2 regions of the Pseudogracilibacillus amylolyticus genome follow, and region 2 is predicted to be linked to the other one. Evidence: riboswitches for the same ligand, from Rfam matches in the RefSeq annotation. Region 2 holds a riboswitch; the other holds the start of a gene.
What was found. Region 2 has a riboswitch for cyclic di-GMP ahead of ACPYKA_RS05435 (chemotaxis protein CheX). Riboswitches for the same ligand answer to the same signal wherever they lie in the genome.

Region 1 (3,772 bases), on a different contig from region 2:
TGACCTACTTTCTCTATATCTTCTAACGTGTCATGGACAATTTGTTTGCTCTCTTCGGCAGATTTTACGGCGTCATCTGTTCCTTCAGCCACCTTCATTGATTGATTTGCAACCTCTAGAATGGACGCACTCACTTCCTCAGTCGCACTTGAAACACTATGGCTTTCCAAGTTCATATTATCCACTTCTGACATTAACTGTTTGGAAGCATCTAATTGAGTAGTGTAATTAAGTGTATCGGAAATACCAAATAAAAGGGATTTGAATGTTTCTTCCATATATACTTCAACGATAAGTTGCTGATCAAATGTTGCTAACTTTTGAATGGAAAGAACGGTATCCATCATCCGTTTCGGTTGACTGTGCAATTTTTCCATCAAAATCGACGTCATAATCTGGATTAACATATGGTGCGCAGAAATAAAATGTTCTACTGTTAAATTAATGCGACTATGTACTTGTCCGATTATAATTCTCGTCATGACATAATCCATATTCACCTCTGCTTCTAAAAATTGCTCAAAATATCTCTCCATCGTTTTTCTTAATCGTTCAACGGTTGAATGTTGATTGATGATAGTTTTCAAATGATTGACCGCCGTTATATTGTTATAAAATTGGTTAATAATTTCGACTTTATAAGGCGAAAGGATCGATGATGCTTCACGAATATTAGCTAAATTTTCTTCGTTGATATTCATAAATGCTAATCGTTCTTTTACACGATCACCAACCTCAGCAATATCAGTTTCACTTGAATGATTAAAATATTCATTCCATGATTTTGTTTTTTTCATAAAAAGTTTCATGCTTTTTTTCCTCCACGATATGTATGTGTTAATAGTTTTTAAAAAATTAAGCTATTCTTATGTTAATCACCTCTTAGTTTGACTTTATAATCGTAACCATAAAAATACCGACCCTAAACTGAGTAGGTCGGTTGCACTACTTGCTCCCAAACAATCAAGTGCCCACATATGGATTGTCTGTTCATAGCTTCCTTTTAGATTTAAAATAGACATAAAGTTCTAAGTCATTAGAATTTTACATACTGTATTATTTTACACTTTTTACCTGCATTTGTGCAAGAATAATGTGACTAATTCTTGAACAAAAATTAGGCACAAAAAATGGGAGAGAACTTCCTTTTTTACACATTAATTCACTGTAAAAAGGTAGGAATTATAAGATTTTTCTGCTATAATAAAAAATAACCTTTTACGAGAGGAAGAAAATAGTTTGAAAATCGTCAACAATATTGCAGAATTAATTGGGAATACTCCATTAGTCAAATTAAATAGAATTGCAGATCCAAATGGTGCGGAAATTTATGTGAAACTTGAATATTTTAACCCGAGTAGAAGTGTGAAAGATCGTGCTGCGTTTTACATGCTTGAGCAAGCAGAAAAGGCTGGACTATTAAAGCCAGGTGCAACGATTATAGAACCAACCTCTGGAAATACTGGGATTGGTCTTGCTATGAATGCTGCTGCAAAGGGTTACAAAGCGATTATCGTCATGCCTGACTCTTCTACGGCGGAAAGGGTAAACATCTTAAAAGCATTTGGTGCAAAAGTAGTTTTGACACCTAGTGCAGGAAAGATGCCGGCTGCAATTGAAAAAGCGGAAGAAATAGCTGCTGAGATTCCAAATAGTTTTATTCCAATGCAATTTGAAAATGAAGCAAACCCAGATATACATCGAATTTCAACTGCGAAAGAAATTATTGAAGCAATGGAAGCCGAAAAGAAAAAACTTGCTGCATTCGTTTGCACGGCAGGTACTGGAGGAACGATTACAGGAACTGGTGAAACGTTGAAAGAATATGATAAATCTATCTCAACTCATGTTGTTGAGCCAGCAGGATCTCCGGTTCTTTCAGGTGGAAAGCCGGGTAAACATAAACTAGTCGGAACAAGTCCGGGATTTATTCCAAAAATATTAAATACAGATGTTTATGATGAAATTATTCGAATAGAGGATGATGATGCTTATCAAACAGTGCATAAATTAGCAGCTCAAGAAGGAATATTATTAGGTCCCTCAGGTGGTGCGTCTGTATATGCTGCTCTACTTGTTGCACGTCGATTACATCCGAGTCAAACAGTCGTATGTATTGCGCCTGATACTGGCGAACGTTATTTATCAAGCGACCTGTTTGATTAAGAGAGTAGGAGATTAGTAGTCTCTATTTTTTTATTAACTATAATGCTCAGTAAACCGATTTGTTTTAATGAGAAAGAATAACGATTTGAGGTGAAAAAATGTATTTGACGATAAACGGTATTAATAAAAGTTTTAAAAATGAAAAAAATGAGAATGTAAAGGTTCTTGAAAATATCAATATCGACGTTGAAAAGGGAAACTTTGTATCGATTGTAGGCCCCTCAGGATGCGGAAAATCAACATTATTATATGTGATTGCAGGACTAGAAAAAGCGGATGAAGGTTCGATTCAAATCTCAGGTAGAAAGGTAAGTGAACCGGGATCTGATCGTGTTATTGTTTTCCAGGAAGATGGCTTGTTCCCGTGGTTGACGGTGTTAGACAATGTTACGTACGGGCTGAAACTGAAAAATATGACTAAAAAAGAAGCCGAAGAAAAAGCGCTTGACATACTGAAGATGGTGCATTTAAGTAAGTATGTTCATTCCTATCCTCACCAATTATCTGGCGGCATGAAACAACGTGTTGCCATCGCGAGAGCGCTGGTGATGGAACCAGATATTTTACTAATGGATGAACCATTTTCGGCTTTAGATGAACAAACAAGAATGGTACTTCATAAAGAATTATTGGACATATGGAGAAAAACGAAAGTAACGATATTTTTTATCACGCACAATATTCGTGAAGCCGTGCTTTTATCGGAGCGTGTTATTGTACTTGCAACGAGACCAGGGAAAATTAAAGAGGTTATTTCTGTTCCAACGACAAAAGACGGAATTATGCTTGATTCGGTAACATTACACACCGAACAAAGAATATTGAAAATACTAGAAAATGAAATCGAAAAGGTGTTAAGGGAGGAAATGGGGGATGACTACGACTTTAAGACGAATCATCTTCATCGCAATGATAGCGGTGATTTGGGAAGTTACATCTAGACTGTCTGGTTTACCAAGTTTTATGTTTCCGAGTTTAACCGAAGTTTTCACTACATTATTTAGCGGATTATTAAATGGACAAATAACTTCAGCAATTATAAAAAGTCTCAGTCGGATAGTCATTGGTTTTTCCATTGCAATCACTCTTGGTGTAATTTTAGGGTATTTGATTTGGCGTTACAAACTCGTGGAAGATACGCTCGGTTTCGTTGTAACAGCACTTCAATCGATTCCAAGTATCGTTTGGTTTCCACTGGCAATAATTTGGTTTGGACTAAATGATTTTGCGATTTTATTTATCGTAACCATCGGGGCTACTTGGACCATGACAATTAGTGCAACGAGTGGATTTAAAAATGTTCCAACATTATATCAAAGAGTGGCAAAAACGTTAGGATCTAGCGGATTTCACTTTATTAGAACCGTAATCGTACCAGCTTCTGTCCCACAATTGCTCTCCGGATTACGTATTGCGTGGGCTTTTTCCTGGAGAGCTTTGATGGCGGGAGAATTATTAGGTGCTGGCGGTGGATTAGGGCAATTACTTGAAAACGGTCGTTCACTCGGACAGATGGATCTCGTTATTTCAGTAATGATTATCATTGCTGTCATTGGAACGATTATGGATCAAGTTGTCTTTGTGCGTTTAGAACGATCTGTTCAAA
Region 2 (3,772 bases):
TTTTCTTTATTAACCAATAATTTCACCCCTCACTTATCGAAATAAAACTTAGATTCTCATAAAGGCAGTTTTTTGCCGACAAAAAATAACTCGACCTCAGAGGATAGTATTTTTCACCTTTTTCCGTATTCACCCGAGTCGAATTATTACTATAAATAGTGTTTTATTTAAAATATTTAGACTTTTCTGCCCATTATTTTCTTACCCTTATCTGTTACTATTAAACATTACTTTAACAAAAAGATTAAAGTTTTATATTGATAGATGTTTTTATCTAGAAAGCGCGCTTTTCTAGAGTTCCTTTATGAGAACCTTTATATACTAGAGTGAGAGAGAGGACAAAATTATCAACCTTTTACTTAAAAAAGTATGCAAATTTTTTAGGTGAATAAGAAGTCATGAGCATCAGTTTGTTTGCTGAAGTAAGCTGTACTAAGCCATTTCCTACTGAATGAATGGAATAGTTTAGTTTTTTTGCATGGGTGAGTAGGTAATGGTAAACAAAATATGGGATCATGGATGGTTTTTCTTGCTCAATCATGTTTAAGATGAGTGTAACAGAGCCGGCGACATAAGGGGCAGCCATAGAAGTTCCGGTTAGTTTTACATATTTATTATCTAAATGAGTGGAATACACATTTTCTCCTGGGGCAACAAAGTCGATATTTACATTGTTGTTGGAAAAGAAAGAAGGTTTTAATTCTTTATTAACAGAGCCGACTTGAATAACTTCTTTGTAGTAGCCGGGGTAGGAGCGCTCAAAGGAGTTAGGGTTTCCATCTCCCTCGTTCCCGGCTGCTGCAACGACGGTGATTCCTTTTCTTCTTGCTTCTTTAATGGTGGAATGCATTTCTTCATTTGGTGCGGGTCCGCCGAGCGACATATTTATAACATTCACTTTTTCTCCATTTGGCCCCGTCCAGTCCATCGCAAAGTTAATTGCCTCCGTGATAGATTTATAGGATCCAACTCCATTTTTGTTCATCACCTTTAAAATGAGTAATTTGCACTTTGGAGCGACTCCAAAAATTCCCCTTCCCTTGTCTTGGTATGCTGCGATTATTCCCGCGACATGTGTGCCATGGCCTGCATAGTCTTCGTAGATTGATGGATCACCTTTATCGTCATCCGAAAAATTATATCCGCCAATAATATTGCGGGCTAAACTTTGGTGATCTGTATCAACTCCAGTGTCTAGAACTGCCACGACATTTCCTTCCCCTTGTTTAGAAATTTCCCATACGTCACGTGCTTTAATGACATCTAAATTTTCCGGTGTCATCGTTAACGTATCGAGTATCGAAACAACCTCCGAAGCCTTGTAATGAATGGAATTTTTCATTTTGAATCTCCTCCTTTACTAAACGAAAGAGAAAAAAGTAGGCGAAAAGTAAATCATTTGGTGGAGAATTTTTTTAAAAAATTTCATCTATTTAGTTGATTTTTTGGATCGTTATTTCACTTTATAAAGGGAAGGGGAGAATTGGTAATGAAAAAGGTGCGGGAACTTGTTGTTCGTAAACGTTTTTGGAAAGAAGGGTTCCTATTACTTGGATGTGTATTTTACTTGACGATAATTGTGCTGACATTTTTGACCGAGGTATCGTTTGTGCAAAGGTATAAAGTCATTTTTGGGGTTGCACTTCTTATAAGAAGTAAGTAGCTCCCCCCATATGCTTAGTGTCTAGAAAAGATGCAGAGTCGCTCCCCTAACATGCTTAGTGTCTAGAAAAGATGCAGAGTCGCTCCCCTAACATGCTTAGTGTCTAGAAAAGATGCAGAGTCGCTCCCCCAACATGCTTAGTGTCTAGAAAAGATGCAGAGTCGCTCCCCTAACATGCTTAGTGTCTAGAAAAGATGCAGAGTCGCTCCCCTAACATGCTTAGTGTCTAGAAAAGATGCAGAGTCGCTCCCCCAACATGCTTAGTGTCTAGAAAAGATGCAGAGTCACTCCCTCAACATGCTTAGTGTCTAGAAAAGATGCAGAGTCGCTCCTCAACATGCGAAGTGCCTAAAAAATTGCTAACTCACGTGCGCTCGAATTGCAGCAGCGGTATATGTAAAATCACTAGTTATCTTCTTATGATGACTGGCCACCGATACAATCTCCCCTCCTTGATACAGATGGTGAGGTTGTTGAAAACATCAATTCTATTTGAAACAGCTCAAGGTTCGATCGGATAAAGCGCAGGGTCATAATTATTTTCTGAAACATTAAAATTATAAGGATTTTGAAGCTTGTACATTCCTCTTCTTTTTTCACTATCATATGAAACGCCCTTTAATGAGAAAGGCGTAATGGAAAAAAATGTACAACTGAAAAATAAGTGATTGCTTTTTACTACATTATTCGATAAGATATAACGTATGGTACAAAAGAACTGTTGAAAAGGCAAACTATCTGAAAAGAAGGGGCGCAAAGCTCAAGGGTCTAAGGGGTATATTGAATGATAAATTACGCTATGATCGCCTGGCTGCCAAATGATAAAATAACTTATTTATTGAAAATTTTGGCTATGTTTCACGCTAATTATATATATAAGGATAGATCGATCCAATAGTTTCTATTACTAAAAAGTTTCTCTTATAAAAATGTAAGAGATAATAGGAAAGGAGTGGAAAAATGACAACTAACGAAAGAAATAGTGCGGTTACGAAACTGTTAAATGGAGCGTTAACATCCATTAAGACAGTGATCCCAATTGACTATGAATTTGAGAGGCCGCGAGTGATTAATCAAGATTTCCGCTTATTCTTCGGAGTTCTAATCGGCATTACTGGGGACATTAAAGGGAAATTAGTGTTCTCAGGGGACCAGACTACTTTTGGCTCGATTGGGGAGAGAATGTTCGGGATGCCATTAGAAGGTGATATGCTTTTGTCCTTTAGTGGTGAGCTTGGAAATATGATTGCGGGTGGGATTTCTACAACTATTGCAGATAGCGGAACTGACATTAATATTACCGCACCGACCATCATGCAAGGAAATACAAAATTATCCGGCTATAAAAAAGCGTTGGAGATAACAGTTGATTTTGTTAATGTTGGAAAAATGAATACATATTTATTGATTGATTAATAGGATGGGAGGATTACAAATGGCATCCGTTTTAGTAACAGATGATGCTGCTTTTATGCGTATGCAACTGAAAGATATCTTAACAAAGCTTGGTCATATAGTCGTTGGAGAGGCGGAAAATGGAAAAGATGCAATCGAAAAGTTTAAGGAACTAACACCGGAATTAATTACAATGGATATCACGATGCCTGAGATGAATGGTGTTGATGCAGTTAAGGAAATTAAAAAAATAAATTCGGACGTAAAAATTATTATGTGTTCCGCAATGGGACAACAGGGTATGGTACTCGATGCCATCCAGGCAGGAGCAAATGACTTTATTGTTAAACCGTTTACTCGAGAACGTATTCAAGAAGCACTTGAGAAAGTTTTATAGAAGTAGAAAAGAACTTAAGAAAAAACGCCGCCATGAATGGTAAAATAGTGGCGGAAGATGGAAAAAACCACAAAAAAGGTTCCAAGCAAATTTTTTATTGCTTGGAACCTTTTTATTTAACTATTTTTGGCTAGTTATGTCCCAGCACCTTTTAAGCTATCTTCGTGAATTACTTTTAGGGATGCAATGTTTTTTACAACAATATAACGATTGCGCAGATTCTATGACAATGCTCGTAATCCAACAACCCCAATGATAATTAGTACAAGGCTAGTAATTCGGCCGCGGCTTTTTGATTCGCCGAAAAATATCATATT

Region 1: another riboswitch for cyclic di-GMP. It lies ahead of ACPYKA_RS07065 (methyl-accepting chemotaxis protein); the one in region 2 lies ahead of ACPYKA_RS05435 (chemotaxis protein CheX).

Annotation. Positions count from the first base shown of each region.
Region 1 is NZ_JBPPZG010000043.1:12,063-15,834, reverse strand. It holds gene ACPYKA_RS07065 (methyl-accepting chemotaxis protein) at 1-809, opposite strand, end outside; cyclic di-GMP riboswitch class II at 926-1,010, opposite strand; gene cysK (cysteine synthase A) at 1,240-2,166, shown strand; gene ACPYKA_RS07055 (ABC transporter ATP-binding protein) at 2,265-3,107, shown strand; gene ACPYKA_RS07050 (ABC transporter permease) at 3,040-3,772, shown strand, end outside.
Region 2 is NZ_JBPPZG010000030.1:9,070-12,841, reverse strand. It holds gene ACPYKA_RS05450 (sigma-70 family RNA polymerase sigma factor) at 1-17, opposite strand, end outside; gene ACPYKA_RS05445 (S8 family peptidase) at 356-1,342, opposite strand; gene ACPYKA_RS05440 (hypothetical protein) at 1,490-1,663, shown strand; cyclic di-GMP riboswitch class I at 2,382-2,482, shown strand; gene ACPYKA_RS05435 (chemotaxis protein CheX) at 2,624-3,079, shown strand; gene ACPYKA_RS05430 (response regulator) at 3,099-3,455, shown strand; gene ACPYKA_RS05425 (DMT family transporter) at 3,677-3,772, opposite strand, start outside.